DNA from 3 places in the Chitinophaga sp. W2I13 genome. Region 1 is predicted to be linked to each of the others. Evidence: riboswitches for the same ligand, from Rfam matches in the RefSeq annotation. Region 1 holds a riboswitch; each other region holds the start of a gene.

What was found. A riboswitch is a leader RNA that binds a small molecule or an ion and turns the genes downstream of it on or off. The one in region 1 is predicted to bind cobalamin.
Region 2: linked by a shared signal. The riboswitch ahead of metE (5-methyltetrahydropteroyltriglutamate--homocysteine S-methyltransferase) and the one ahead of QFZ48_RS03675 (DUF5074 domain-containing protein) in region 1 are both predicted to bind cobalamin.
Region 3: linked by a shared signal. The riboswitch ahead of QFZ48_RS02925 (TonB-dependent receptor plug domain-containing protein) and the one ahead of QFZ48_RS03675 (DUF5074 domain-containing protein) in region 1 are both predicted to bind cobalamin.

The regions. Positions count from the first base shown of each region.
Region 1 is NZ_JBNPWD010000001.1:899,438-904,653, forward strand. It holds gene QFZ48_RS03665 (gamma-glutamyl-gamma-aminobutyrate hydrolase family protein) at 1-474, shown strand, start outside; gene QFZ48_RS03670 (aldehyde dehydrogenase family protein) at 471-1,835, shown strand; cobalamin riboswitch at 1,979-2,190, shown strand; gene QFZ48_RS03675 (DUF5074 domain-containing protein) at 2,366-3,496, shown strand; gene QFZ48_RS03680 (DUF2652 domain-containing protein) at 3,541-4,623, opposite strand; gene QFZ48_RS03685 (hypothetical protein) at 4,694-5,216, opposite strand, start outside.
Region 2 is NZ_JBNPWD010000001.1:732,519-737,734, forward strand. It holds gene metE (5-methyltetrahydropteroyltriglutamate--homocysteine S-methyltransferase) at 1-1,563, opposite strand, end outside; cobalamin riboswitch at 1,762-1,965, opposite strand; gene QFZ48_RS02950 (SDR family oxidoreductase) at 2,085-2,957, shown strand; gene QFZ48_RS02955 (RNA polymerase sigma factor) at 3,300-3,896, shown strand; gene QFZ48_RS02960 (FecR family protein) at 3,947-5,146, shown strand.
Region 3 is NZ_JBNPWD010000001.1:723,686-728,901, reverse strand. It holds gene QFZ48_RS02925 (TonB-dependent receptor plug domain-containing protein) at 1-1,726, opposite strand, end outside; cobalamin riboswitch at 1,848-2,054, opposite strand; gene QFZ48_RS02920 (nuclear transport factor 2 family protein) at 2,320-2,790, opposite strand; gene QFZ48_RS02915 (hypothetical protein) at 2,833-3,246, opposite strand; gene QFZ48_RS02910 (DUF72 domain-containing protein) at 3,347-4,114, shown strand; gene QFZ48_RS02905 (endonuclease/exonuclease/phosphatase family protein) at 4,157-4,423, opposite strand; gene QFZ48_RS02900 (endonuclease/exonuclease/phosphatase family protein) at 4,377-4,946, opposite strand; gene QFZ48_RS02895 (RagB/SusD family nutrient uptake outer membrane protein) at 4,967-5,216, opposite strand, start outside.

The sequences.
Region 1 (5,216 bases):
GATGCTTTTGAAAAACGCATCTATGAGTATTCCCAACAGCAACAGCTGCCTGTATTAGGCATCTGCCGCGGATTACAATACATCAACATCCTGGAAGGCGGGAAAGTATATGAAGACATCGGCGAAGCCGCCAACAAAATTCATAAAAAAGATATCAGCGATAAAATACACGGCGTAAATATCCGGAAAGACTCATTGCTGTACAGCATTACCGGCCAGGAAAAAGGACAGGTGAACAGCGCGCATCACCAGGGCATCCACCCGGCCAGGCTGGGAAATAATATTATGGTAAGCGCCACCTCCGACACCAGCGATGAAATGATTGAGGGTATTGAGTTCAAAGATAAAACCGGTAAAGGCTTTATGCTTTGCGTGCAATGGCATCCGGAAAGAATGCCGGAGAAAGAAAACAACCCGCTTTCCCAGCAAATCAAAACACAATTTCTTCAAGCAGTTAGAAACCATACGAAATGAGAATCTTTAATCCTGCCACCGCACAAACCCTCGCCGTTCTCAGAGAAGATTCACTGGCAAGGGTAGTTGAAAAAACCGCGTTGCTGCGGCTGGCATTCGACCGCTGGTCGGCCAAGCCACTGGCAGAACGCATCAAAGTAATTACCCGGTTCAACCAGCAGCTGGAAAAGAGAGTGGAAAAACTGGCGGGCGTGCTTACAGCTGAAACCGGAAAACCATTGCAGCAATCACGCAATGAAATCAACGGCGCCGTAGCCAGGATTAACTGGATGCTGGAGAACGCAGAGAAGTACCTGTCGGACGAATGGGTAACGAATACAGATAGCTTAAAAGAAAAAATCTCCTACGAACCACTGGGCGTTATCTGCAATATCTCCGCCTGGAATTATCCCTACCTGGTAGGTGTAAATGTTTTTATTCCGGCCCTGCTGGCGGGCAATACTGTGTTGTATAAACCTTCCGAATATGCTACTCTAACGGGTATGGAAATAGAGAAACTTTTTTACTATGCCGGTCTTGAGCAAAATGCTTTCAAGGTAGCCATTGGCGGGAAAGCCACCGGCGAAAGCCTCATGGATCTGCGGGTAGACGGCTACTTCTTTACCGGCTCTTATAAAACCGGTAAATACATTTATGAAAAAGTTGCTTCCAGGATGCTGCCCTGTCAACTCGAACTGGGTGGAAAAGATCCGCTGTATGTAACAGACGACATCGAAGATATCGCAGCAGTGGCATCAGCTACAGCCGACGGCGCCTTTTATAACAACGGTCAGAGCTGCTGCGCAGTAGAACGCATTTATGTACATGAAAAAGTATACGATGAATATGTAGCTGAATTTGTAAAAGCAGTGAAGTCGTGGAAACTGGGACTACCTACAGACGACGGCGTGTACTTTGGCGCCATCACGAGAAAGGAACAGTTAAAAGTACTCGAAAACCAGGTACTGGAAGCCCGTGCAAAAGGCGCCACGCTGAAACTCGGCGGTCATATCATTGTACATGATGGCAACTTCTTTGAGCCCACCGTTCTCACGGATGTGGATCACAACATGAAAATTATGCAGGAAGAAAGCTTTGGCCCGGTGATAGGCATCATGAAAGTAACCAGTGATAAAGAAGCTATTCAACTAATGAACGATACGGAGTATGGTCTTACTGCATCGGTATACTCTTCCAATGGTGAAAGGGCGCAGGAAATCCTTTCGCAGGTAAATGCGGGTACCGGCTACTGGAACTGTTGCGACCGGGTTACAGCAGGATTGCCGTGGGCGGGCAGGAAGCACTCCGGCTTTGGCGCAACGTTATCGCACCAGGGATTGAGAGCGTTTACCAAAACGAAGGCGTGGCAGATGAAGGGATAAGTTTTATAGAAATATTGTTTGTAAAGCGTGGTGCAATGTTGAATTGCATCACGCTTTTTTTATGAGTTAACAGGTTACAAAGGCAACCCATCCACTGAAATTCCTCCTACCACATCATTTTGGCAATTATACCTAATTACCGTAGGTTTGCTTCCGCATTTGGTTCCGCCCCGTGGCGGATTAAAAGGGAATCCGGTGTAAAACCGGAGCTATCCCCGTAGCTGTAATCCTGCATTTATCGTCAGATAAATTGTTTTTCCGGATGAACTCCATACCACTGTCTGCCTGTCCGGCAGATGGGAAGGTCCCGGAAAAGCAGGTAAGCCAGAAGACCTGCCTCTTGTAATTAATCATTCAACGCTTTCGGGTGAAATGCTGTGAATGTGGGCCTGCCAGCCATTTTATGCGCTGTTATTTTTTTTCGTTTAGCCTTAGGCGTAATTCCGGAGGATAGCCGGTATTATGATCATTTCTCCAGGGTTTTGCCCCGGGAGAAACGTGCGTTGTATTTTCTTAATAAAACAATAAATATGAAAAAACAGTTATTATCCTTTCTGTCTGCAGCACTGATGCTGTTTGTTGCTTCCTGCCAAAAAGATGATGCGTTACAGCCGCTCGAACGCCAACGCACAAGCGAAACGGGTACCGGCGGTGTTACGGCTTCATTAATCGCCGGCAAATACGGCAATGGATTTTTTATCGCCAACGAAGGGTGGTTTGGTCACGGCACCGGTGACCTGCATTTCTACTCCTACAGCGGCGATAGTCTTGTACCTAACATTTATCATGCAGAGAACCCCGCAGGCGCATTGGGTGGCCCATCCAACACGCTGCAGTATGCTACTATCTTCAACGGTAAAATGTATATTGTTGTAAAAGCAGGCGGCCCGCTGGTAGTGACAGATGCCGGCAGCCTCGTGGAAACCGGCCGTATTACCACCCTGCCGGGTAATGATGGTCATGCTTTTATCGGTGTGGATGCCACCCGCGGATTGCTGAGTGCAAAGGACGGCGTATATCCCATCACGTTACCTTCCCTTGCTGTAGGTGCTAAAGTAACTGGTGTAGCGGGTTATACCGGTGATATGTTAAAAGCCGGCAGCTATATTTTTGTGTTATCCCAAACAGATGGTATCGTTGCTTTAAACAGCAGTACCTATGCCGTAGTAAAAAAATTCGGCGCAGCCAACCTGGCCTTTGCTGCCGGTAAAGATGGCGGCGTATATGCCACCAACGCAGATTCCCTGATCCGCATAGATCCGGTTACACTGGCGCGAACCGCAGTGAAATTGCCTTTCACGGTACCTTCCCCATGGGGCGCATGGCGTCATGCTGCCATCACTGCCTCTACAACGGAAAATGCCGTTTACATTGTGCGTAACAACGGCTTTGCCGGTGGCACCCAACTGTATCGCTATATCATTGGTAACACGGCATCTCTTGCATCTCCTTTTATTACACTGCCTTCCGGCCAGTATTTCTATGGCGCCGGCGCAGCGTATAACAAGGATAAAAATGAACTGGTGATGACTACGCTGAACGGTTCCTTCACCGGGGATGTGAACAGGGTGCTGATGTATGATGCCACTACGGCCACATTGAAAAAAACGATTACTTACAACGGATGGTATTTCCCCGCCATGCCTGTATTTCATGAGTAGAGGAAGAAATAAAAAGAGGCGACTCCTGCGAGTCGCCTCTTTTCTTAAAAATCCAGCGGCAACTTCATATTCATTACCACAGGCTCCAGCTTTTCGAGCGACCTCCATAAACCCACTTCTACCTTATCTTTTTCCGTGAGCCGGAAAAGCCATTGCCGTATAAAATTTTTAGGGAGATAATAATCAATAGTCAACCGGCTTCTCTGGTCTGTTACCTTTTCCACCGTATAGTAGAAAGCGTTATGCCGCTTCTCATCTGTTTCACTGAACAACGCCTTTTGTTCCGGATCGTACGAAAAACTGCTGGTGAACATTATCACATGTTCGCCATTATCCATCACATGCCGGTGACGGCTACCTACGCCGGGCAGAAAATGTTCTACTTCGTCTATTGCCACCACACCGGGTTGCCACAGGTGCCTGAACTCAAAATGCACGACGCTATAAATGAGCGTTTTTATATCCCGGTCAAATTCCTTCGACACAGAAATCATTTTCGTTTTATTTTTAAGCTCTATCTGTGGATCGGGATCAGGTGGTAAGGTATTGCGCAGTTCACTTAAATGCGTGTAGTGAAAAGAAATATTACCGGTTTCTGTTTGTTTGATGCTGGCATCCCATGTCATCCATTGCGCCAGTCCTTCCGGCGGCTCATCATGCAACAGGTTATCTGTTACCAGCCAGTATTCATGCTGTTCTATATCATTTTTCAACAACTGGTGCGCCACTATCACATCTTTCCCTATCAGCTTACTGAAATTCTTTACCTGGTAGGTGGTAAACTCGCCATAGTGGGTAATTACCTTCAGGGTAAGGTCAATAGCGGATACACATGCTTTACACTGGCAAATTTTGCGGTGATTGTAATTGACCAGGTACCGGTGAAATTCGCAGAACATCTTTTCCACCTGCTTATACAGTACTTCCAGCTCCGGCGGGGATCCAAACTTATAGAACAGGATGGCGTCGCCTTCCACTTCAGACACTTCCAGGCCCGACTGATTAGCGTTTATCAGCAGTTCCAACAGTTGCTGGATAATATGGCGGCTGTGCTCAATCTCTATTTCATTCACAAAACGGGTAAAGCCACTTATATCCGGAATAAAAAGCAGCCCTCTATTTTCCATTTTTTTTATTAAAGTTAGAGATAAAAATAATAAAAACGGCATATAGCTGCGCTTCCGGGTATACCGGTCCTTATTTCTTCTCCAACCGGAAGATCATGGCGTCCGCAGCGTCTACCGTTACATGGATCTTCCCTTTCTCCCTGGATGTTTTACCGGAGAATAATTCTTTACAGAGATATTCCCCGGGGCTGAGTCCCAGCTTATCAAAATCAGCTTCGAAAGCGGTGGCTTTCCTGTTATAGTTCACCACGGCCAGGTATGTAAACCGGCCGCTGTTGTGTACAAACAGGCTGGAGGGGGTTTCGCCGGTATGGTGATCTACCGGAACAAAACCATTAGGCAACTGTGCGGCTTCCAGCACCTCGCGGTTTTGCAACAGCTGCTGTGCCACGCCGGAAGCGCTGCTGTGCTCAGCATAATCGTCGCCGGTAACAACGGTGCCGGTAACGATGGCAGAGGCAAGGCGGGCTCTGTTCTCACCGGGACTGGCGCCCGCAAACACTACGTGATCTGCATCGGTAAAATCGTATACTTCATTCTGCCACCAACCCAAACTGGTAGCATTAAGGGTATAGGCTGTTTCGTCAATGTTT
Region 2 (5,216 bases), 170 kb from region 1:
GCTGCCATAGCTCTGTACCCAGCCATTTTTTGTAAACAGGAATCCCTGCAGTTGCTCACCAAAATATTCTACCATATCATTCCGTTCAAACTCACCATGTACCAGTACATCCAGGCCAATCTCCTCCTGCCAGCGGATCACCTCTATGGTCGCTTTTTCAATGGCGGCTTCATATTGTTCGGTGGTCAGCTCTCCTTTTTTCAGGCGCGCCCTTAACTGACGGATATCATCTGTTTGCGGGAAAGAGCCGATCGTAGTTGTAGGAAACAGTGGCAGTCCAAACTGCTGCTGCTGGATGTTTTGACGCACCGGGAACGTACTGTTCCTGCGTGCATCTGCGGCGGTAAATGCCGCTATCCTCTCTTTCACTTCTTTCCTATGAATCAGCGGCGAGGTGGCCCTGTTATGGATAGCTGCTTTATTGGCTTCCAGCAGCGCCGTATTGCCGTTCACAATATCACGCAGCTCATTCAGTTCCTGCAATTTCTGTTTGGCAAAGGCCATCCAGTTTTTAATTTCGGGAGACAGGGCTGTTTCGTTATCCAGGTCGCACGGCACATGCAGCAATGAGCAGGAAGGAGCAATGGCGATACGGTCTTTTCCTAACACGTTTACTGCCTTTTGTATCTGCTGTAAAGATTTTTCATAATCATTTTTCCAGATATTCCTGCCATCCACTACACCCAGCGAGAGGTGCAAAGAAGTATGGGCAATAGCTGTATCGAGGATATCTTCCAGTTGCAACGGGCAACGCACGAGATCGAGGTGCAATGTTTGCACCGGCAATGCCAAAGCCACCGGCAGATTCTTTCCATAGCATTCAAAATAAGAAGCCAGGAGAATATGCAGTTGGGGGAAGGCTGCATGAATTTTCGTGTAGGTATTCGTAAACACCTGCAGGGCTGCTTCATCCAGGTCGAGCGACAGGCAGGGCTCATCGAGCTGCACAACTTCTGCGCCGGCTTGTGTGAGCTGCGACAGCACCTCCAGGTATACCGGCAGCAGTTTATCTATCAGCGATAAACGGTTGAAGCCGGCCGTTTTCTCTTTTCCGAGTAACAGGAAAGATACCGGGCCAAGGATCACGGGTTTAGCAGCATAGTTTTCTTTTTTTGCCTCGAGAAACTGCGCTGTTACTTTGCGGGAGAAGAAATGAAATGTTTGGTCTGCCGTAAATTCCGGAACGATATAATGATAATTGGTATCAAACCACTTTGTCATTTCCATGGCGGTGATATCGTCGCCATCGCGCTGGTAGCCGCGCGCCATGGCGAAGAGCAGGTCTGTTTCAGGAAGTTTCTTCTCCTGCAAGGTGCGGTAGCGTTGTGGCACAGCGCCCACCATCAGGGAAGTGTCGAGCACCTGGTCGTAAAAGGAAAAATCATTGCAGGGAATCCAGTCGATCCCTTTCTGTTGCTGCAGCTCCCAGTTGTGTAAACGGATATTACGGGCGGTTGCCTGTAATTCATCAAGAGTAATTTTGCCTGCCCAGTAGCTTTCGCAGGCTTTCTTCAATTCACGCTGGCTACCTATCCTCGGATAGCCTAAGTTGTGGATAATCATTACTGATTGTTTAAAAGGTGATACATGACGTTCACGCTCTTTTATATAGTACAGCAATGTTTTTGAGAAAATAATACGGAAGGAGAAGGTATGGCAGATACAAGAACAAGCATATAGTATACATGATTCCATCATGCATACGCCTGTTCTGATAATTACCGATACCGAAACCTGACACGCTTCAATCCCCGAAAGCATTGTCAAAGTGAAATAAAGGCAGGTCTCCTGGCTTGTTCCGCTGGTAAACACCTTCCCATTCCTGGCCGGAACAGTGGCATATTATTTACCAGTTGCAGTGCATGTGCGCTGCCGGAAGCTTACAGTTGCGGGACAGCCTGTGATTTGCACACAGTTCCCTTTTAATCCCGCTTTTCAGCGGGAACCATTATTTGCTTCGATTAGTAATACATAAAGAACCGGCGCGAAGATAGTAAATCCCCGCAACTATCAAATCCGTTTCGTTTTCTTACAATTTCGGGCCGGGCGAAAAGCGGAGTTTTACATCATAAAAACAAACAGCTATGAAACAGACAAACATACTGATCACCGGCGCCACCGGACACATTGGTACTACATTGGCTAAACAGTTATCGGCACAAGGCATTCCCTTCCGCGCCATGGTGCGCACAACAGACAATAACGTAAATGCCCTTGCCGCCTTACCCGGCGCTGAAATAGTAACCGGCGATTTCAACGATGCCAACAGCTTAGCCCTTGCACTTAAAGGAATAGAGCGGGCTTTCCTGCTTACCAACTCTTCTGAAGCAGCGGAAAAACTGCAAAGCAATTTTGTAACGGCCGCCGTTAAAAGCGGGTTACCGCATATCGTAAAGCTCTCGCAACTCCATGCGGACGCACAATCGCCCGTACGTTTTTTACGGTATCATGCCGCTGTAGAAGAAAAGATCCGTGTATCCGGTATGGCATATACTTTTCTGCGGCCCAATTTATTTATGCAGGGGCTATTGGGTTTCCGTGAAACAATTGCCAGCCAGAACAAATTCTTTGCTACCGCCGGCGACGCTCCCATCAGCGTAGTAGACACCCGCGACATTGCCGCCATAGCTGCGGCTGCCCTCACCGGCAATGGGCATGAAGGCAACACCTACGATATCACCGGCCCGCAATCACTCACCCATGCCGCACTCGCAGAAACGCTATCCAATGCACTGGGGCGCACTATCCGCTACATCAACGTTACCGCAGCAGAGTTACTGCCCGCCCTTCTCCACGCCGGATTCCCCGCCTGGCAGGCAGAGGGCCTCATCGAAGACTATGCCCACTACGCACGCGGCGAAGCGGCGGCCGTTTCCTCCGCTGTAATGGATATAACCGGCAGGCCGGCGCGCGACTTCGCCGCCTTCGCCGGCGAGTATGCACCGGCGTTTACCTGAGCGGATTTTGTCTTTCTCAGGATTACGCTGATTATACTGATTAATTGGATTTTGTTCTTTGGGATTTTTAAAGGATTTGGGGAGATAGAAGCGGATTTTGTCTTTCTCGCTGATTACGCTGATTATACTGATTTTACTTTTTGGATTTATAAAGGATTAAGAGAGATAGAAATGGAAATATTTGCTTTTATCTCCCTTAATTATTATCAATCTAAAAATCCAAAAGTAAAATCAGTATAATCAGTATAATCAGCGTAATCAGCGAGAAAGACAAAATCCGCTGCAAAATTTTACACGAATTTCCCGCCAATTGCTTACTTTAGTTATCAAATCGAGCAACCAGTGAGCAATGAAGAAGCGGTTTTGCTGCAACGGCTACAGCAAGGGGATACTGAAGCGTATATCACCTTATATGATCAGTATTACCCCTCACTTTACACTTATATTCTCCACTTCATCAATATCCCGGAACTGGCCGAAGATGCACTGCAGGAAGTGTTTATAAAGATCTGGGAGATTAGGGAGCGGATCAACCCTGAATTGTCATTCAGTGGTTATCTGTACCGTATTACCCGGAATCATGTATTTAAGTTAATGAAGAAGATCAGCGCCGACGCAGCGCTCCGTTTACAGGTAATGCAGGAACTGCAGCATCAGACGGAAGATGCGGACACCCGGTTATTATGGAAACAATACGAATCTTTATTACATAAGGCCATTGCGCAATTGCCCCCTCAGCGGCAAAAAGTGTTCAGGCTATGCCGGGAAGAAAGCAAAAGCTACGAAGAAGTAGCCGTAGAACTGGGCATCTCCCGCAATACAGTAAAGGAACATATGGTGCTGGCCATGAAAAGTATTAAATTTTTCTTCTATACTAATACCGACGGTATTCTTCCCCTGTTACTGGTTTCCGGGGTTCTCCTCAACTCCTCCAAATAATTTTTTTTCTCCCGGACCACCCTACCTGCTTTTTTTGGGATAGTATATATATGCCCACGGAAAGGAACAATGAATATTACCAATTATTGCTGCAACGCTGGCAACAACGGACTTGTAGTCCGCAGGAAGCCCTTGAACTGATGGATTACCTGCGGGACAAGGATTCCGACAGGACGCTCCTGAACGAAATGCAGGCCGCATTCCGGCAGGTGAAGCCGGATAACGGCTCCCACTCCGGCGAACCCGGCGAAAGGGTCCGGAAAGGGCTGTTACAGCATATCCAGGGCGCCCCGGTAATATCCATGTCCCGCTCCCGGAGGAATTATGGTCCGTTTAAACTCGCCGCCGCGGCAGCCGTGATAATCGGGCTCGCTCTTCCGGCCATTTATTTTTTCAGGCAGCCAGTGGTTAGCCCGATGGCCACTACAGCGAAAAAGACGCCCGCAGATGTGGCGCCCGGTCAGCATAAAGCGGTACTCACCCTGGCCAACGGGGAAAAGATAGTGCTGGACAGCGCCGGTATCCAACAACTGGCACAACAGGGCAATAGCGCCATCCGCAACCAGGGCGGACAACTGGTATATGTAAAAACAAAGGGAGCCAGCAGCGCTCCTATCTATAATACACTTACCACGGCGGCAGGTGAAACCTATCCGCTGGTATTGGCCGATGGCAGCAGGATTTGGCTGAATGCAGCCTCTTCGATCCGCTTCCCGGCTACTTTTTCAGGCGATGAACGCCGGATTGAGCTTACCGGCGAAGCTTACTTTGAAATTGCACATGATGCGCACCGGCCCTTCCGTATCCAGGTAAACCAGATGACCGTGGATGTACTGGGCACAAATTTCAATATCAATTCCTACGCCGACGAAGCCACGATCAACACTACCCTCCTGGAGGGGGCAGTAAAAATAAACAGTAAAAAGGGCAGCATACAACTGGCGCCGGGCGAACAATCGCAGGTAAGCCCTAATGGGAATGTAAAAAGAGTAACCGGCGTAAATACCGCTGAAATAATAGCCTGGAAAGAAGGATACTTCCAGTTCGAGAGCACAGATCTGACCACTGTATTACGGCAATTCTCCCACTGGTATGACGTGGAGATTGTATACGAAGGCAATATCAAACCCAGGAAATTTTTCGGGATGATCAGCCGTCGCAGCAGCCTGGTGAATGTGCTGAAAATGTTGAATGCCAATGATGTTAATTATCGGTTAGAAGGAAAAAAACTGATTGTACAGGGCGATTAACGCCCGCAGGTGAACAATTATATCAACCAGCATGACGGAGATGTCATGGTAACAAGGATTTATTAAAGCA
Region 3 (5,216 bases), 180 kb from region 1:
TGTAAACGATCTGGTCGCCGTAAAAACTGCCGGAGGGATCGGTGAAATCCTGTGCGCGTTGGTACGTATACGTGAGCCGTGTGCTGAACTGCACCTGTTTTTTTATAAGCCATAGCGCTTTTGCTTTTACATCCACGCCTTTTATCTTTACAAACCCCAGGTTCTCCATTTGCCAGCTGAGCATGCTGGCGCCGGGAACGGCTACGATCTTATCCTTTACTTCATTGTAATAGACGTCTGCCTCGATACCTGCCTGAGTGAGCCAGCTGCTGGCAAAGGTTTTATTCCAGGTGAATCCTGCATCATATTGTGTGGCGAATTCGGGTTCCAGGAAGCGGTTGCCGATCTCGGTATAATAGAGGTCATTAAATGTAGGCATGCGGAAGATCTGTTTGTAAAACCCACGAAGCCGGAAATCCGGTGAGCGCATGGGCTGCCAGGAAACAAATACTGCCGGTGTAAATTTCTGCTGGTAGGGCGCCGAAGCATTTTTCTTTACAGTTTCATTCACGAAGGTGGCCAGCAGGCTGGCCTGTGCGCTGAAACGGTTGAAGCTGATGTTTGTGGCGGCAGCAGCCAGTGTGGTATAACGGGTAGGGTAGCTGAAGTTGGTCAGGTCCGCATCCAGGCGGTTCCATTGAAAGTCGCCCGAAGCCGCAATGGTCCACCAGTTGGTAAGGGCATACTGGTGTGCCAAGGAGAAATACATTTCATATTGGCGGTAGTGGTTATCTATATAAAGCCGGGCAGTATCCGGCGCCAGGAACCGCGTATAGTCGTAGGCGTATTTCCCGTTCAGCAGGATGCTGTAACGTTTGGTAATATCTTTGCGGAAGCTGGATTGCACAAAGATGTTCTGATCCCATTGACGGTCCACATGCCCGAACACACCGTTTACAATGAACCCGGGCAGGCCGCGCTGCGATTGGTAATAATACACTTTGGTGCTCCACTCCCCGCCATTCAGCAGGCCATTGAAACTGCCTTCCATGCGAACGGCATTGATGTCGCCGTTTTTCCGGTAAGCGCTGGTATCATATACCAGGTGCCCGTTTTCATCCCGTTTCTGGTAGGAGAATTTATACCTGCCGGTAGCATTGATCCATTCGGTGCTGAAGGAGGCGGATACTTTGCTGCTGATCTTCTGCTGCCATAGCAAAGAGGGATTAAACAGGCCAAAGGAGCCGGTTTTGATAGTACCCCTGAGATGTGTTTTTTCTCCCGGTGCAAATTTAGGTTTGAGAGAAGTAAGATAGATGGCCCCGGCTGATCCAAAGTCTTTCGCCGGCTGAAAGATGTTGCTTTTCTGCCCGTTGTACAGGGCGATTTCCTCCATATTATCCAGCGAAAACCGGCCCAGGTCCACCTGTCCGTTCTGGGCATTGCCCAGTTGAATGCCATCATAAAATACGCCCACCTGGTTGGTGCCCATGCTGCGTATATCAACGGTTTTGAGACCGCCAATACCGCCGTAGTCCTTTACCTGCAACCCGGCAAAAAAACGGATAGCATCCGCCACGGAGTGGCTGCCCAGCCGCTCCAGTTCTTTCGCCTGCATTTTCTGCCCCGGGCTTACTTCCCTGGCCGTACGCGGGGCTGTAACGGATACCTCCCGGAGGTCCTTGGATTTTACGCTGTCGGCCTGTTGTGCAAGGGCACTCACCACCCCACAGAGCAATACCAGCAACATCCCGGCGGTTTTCGCCGGTGTTTTAAAACGCATCATTCCCAAGCCTGTTAATGTTCCATCAACAGCTTTCGCAATAAGAAAAATAATCAGGAAAGAGACAAGATACGGGGGATACCCGCAGATTGAATTTATTCCCAAGCTTCATTCCACGAAAGCTTAAAAAAGTAGTTGTATGGCAGGTATTCTGACTTATCTCTGCTTCAGGCGACCTTCCCATTGAATGTTCAACAGTGGTCTGATTGGCGATGCCTTAGCATTGTATGAGACTTACAGCAGCGGGACTGTCCGGGATTTTCACCCGAGTTCCCTTTTAATCAGGTATATCCGGAGTGGACATGCCTGAACCATAGCGGGGCAAAAGTAGGTTATTATTTGATCGATTCAAAACGGGAGCGGTATCCATGTGGGCATATCCACCCTGAAAGCTGACCGAAACCCTGGTTTTTGACAGGGATAGTGCATTGATAGTGCATTGATAGTGCATGGGAGTGCATCATGAGTGCATGAGTAGTGCATGAGTAGTGCATGCGGACTGTATGCATAGTGCATGGGTTACGCAACGAATACGCTGGTTTCACGCATCTGTGAAGCATGCGCGAGGTAATACCGGGTCAGGGCGGGTGCAGGTATTATTTTGCCATGGCTGATTCTTCACAATTGTCTTTGCGCCTGGTGTCGATGAGATATTGGATTTTCCACCCATCCGGGAGCTTCACCAGTTGGAAGGAGTCTACCCCACAGTGGGAAAACTGTCCTTTGAAGAAGAAGCGGTAGGGTGTCCATACAGCAGCCAGCCGGCCATCTATCAGGACGGAGCCAAATACAATACGCTCGTCCGCCGCCTGGGCCGGGAGTCTGCCTATAAAAGAGGAAAATTCATTGACCGGCGTGGTGTGGATAGTTTGCTTGCCTGCTTTGTCTTCCATCACCGACTGCAATATCGCTCCCGGCGCGAAACAGGCGGCCACCGCTACACTATCTGAATTATTCATGGCAGTAAACAGCTGGTTAATAGCAGCTTTCACTGCTTCCTCCGGTGCCTGGGCGTAGAGAGAGGCACCCATGATGATAAGTACGAAGCTGAGTATAATACGGCGCATTTTTTTTCTTACAATATACTGATTTTGTATTTGTACCAGCGCCTAACTGATGATGCCTTTCTCTTTTAAAACATCTTCCTCGTTTTCATGACTGATATACATGATTATTTTGAGTGCATCATTAAGATGGTGTAAAATGTAAGTAATCTCAAATTCAATGACTTCCTCCGGATTTTTTGAGAAAACAGCGCCCCATCTGACCAGCGCCCTGGTATAGTATTTCCCCATCGGCGACGTTTCTACTTTAATGACTTTCATTTCCTGCATGCCGACCTTGTGGTTAAATTTAAACATCTCTTCCAGCCATTGCGTGAACTTTTCATCATTTTTAAAAGTCATGCTTCCCGATGGCCCGGCGGCCATGAAGTTTTCTGCATAACAACTGGCGATGATACTTGTATCGTTGCCTAAGGAGGCCCGGCCATAAGTGGTGAAGAAGTCGGTGAATGATGTCATAACGGATAGTTTTTAGGGGAAGCGGATTTACGGTTTCTATACAAAAAGTATTCCTGGCTATTACCATCCCCACTGGTTAGATTTTTGCTTTACCCCTTGCATGGCAAAAAAAACCAAAGGCATCTATAAATCGGGCACAAGCGGACTCGTACTACCCGTGCCTAACAAGCTGGCCTATCCTCCCGCTTTCCGGGATAAAAGCCGGCTCACTTACTATGGCTCCCTGTTTAACAGCATTGAAATCAACAGCTCCTTCTACAAAGTACCCCAGGCCGCAACGGTAAAAAAGTGGGCGGACTCAGTACCGGATGATTTTGTTTTCACCTTCAAGTTATGGCGCGACATCACCCATGTGAAGCAGCTGGCATTCCAGGAAGCGGATGTGATTCGTTTTATGGAAGTGATCAATGAGGCCGGAGCGAAGAAAGGATGCCTGTTAATACAGTTTCCACCCGGTGTAACGGTGGAGCAATATGGCCAGGTAGAACAACTGCTGGATATAGTACAGGGCATTAATCCCGCGGATGGCTGGAAAGTAGCGCTGGAGTTCAGGCACAGCTCCTGGTACATCGGGGAAGTGTATGAGCTGGCAGATGAATATGAATGCAGCATCGTGCTGCATGACATTCCAAAATCAAGGAATGAACGACTTAATGCAAAGGCTGATTTTGTATACCTGCGGTTTCATGGGCCCGCCGGCGATTATAAGGGTGGGTATACAGATGATTACCTGGCGCAACGGGCAAAGGAGATCCGCGCGTGGATCAAAGAAGGAAAGGAAGTGTATGTTTATTTTAATAACACTATCGGGGACGCCATTAAAAACCTGGTGACGTTAAACGGGATGCTGCATGTTAACCGCGAATAATAGGGGCCGCACAAATCCTGCGACTTGTGCGGCTCTATTATACTATTTGATAACAATTTCTGCTATCACCGGTAAATGATCCGAGGGATACGGCTCATTTACTACACTGCTGCTTTTTACCGTAAAGCCCGGGGCGTTTGTCCACATAATGTGGTCAATCACCCTATTGGGGTTGTTCACCGGGATGGTGAACCCGCAACCGGTACAGGAAGGGGTAAATTTTTTCAGCAGTAGCTGGTAAGATGCACTTTCCGGTACGCAGTTAAGATCGCCGGCAAGCAGGAAAGGAATGGCTTTTGGCGGCAGCAATTTTATTGATCTCACCTGCCTGTTCATCTCTTACCGCTGCATTGCTCACATCCATATGTGTACAGGCAAAAATTAATTTTTTGCCGCTGCGTAAAGTAATACCGGCCAATGCCACTACACGGTCTTCACTGGCAGGATTCGCGGTTTCCGGCAGGTGTATGGTTTCCGTACCGGTTAAGGGAAATTTAGATAATATAGCCACGCCATATTCGCCGCCATCATGATCAATGGCTTTGGCAAAGTATACCTGCATACCGGTTTTGGCAGCCAGTTGTGCAGCCTGGTCAATACTGCCGGAACGTTTTGTGTTTACATCCACTTCCTGTAACGCCACCAGGTCGGGGTGCCGGCTGTTGATAACACTGGCAATGGCATCGACTTCAATTTCCCCTGTTTTACTTTTTGTTGGAGGATTACAGTGATGAATATTGTAAGTCATCACACGCAAGGTGTCGCTTGCTGATGCTTTATTGAAGCAGGCACACAGCAGGAGCGCAGATAATATTTTCAGAGATATTTTCATGATGTTGATCTTTTTTAGCATTATTCCCAACCTGGATTTTGTGGACCAAGAGCAGGGTTACGTTGTATTTGCGTCAGCGGAACAGGGAAGAGGTAGTGTTTCGGATCTACAAACTGCCTGCCGGTCATTACAATAATATAACCGTTGGCGTCTGCCGCAATATTGCTTACCTGTGATGGCACTGCTGCCAGCGATTTCTTCATACCCTTCACATCAGCACCCAGCAGGCTACCTTGTTTCCAGCGGATAATATCATACCAGCGTTGTCCT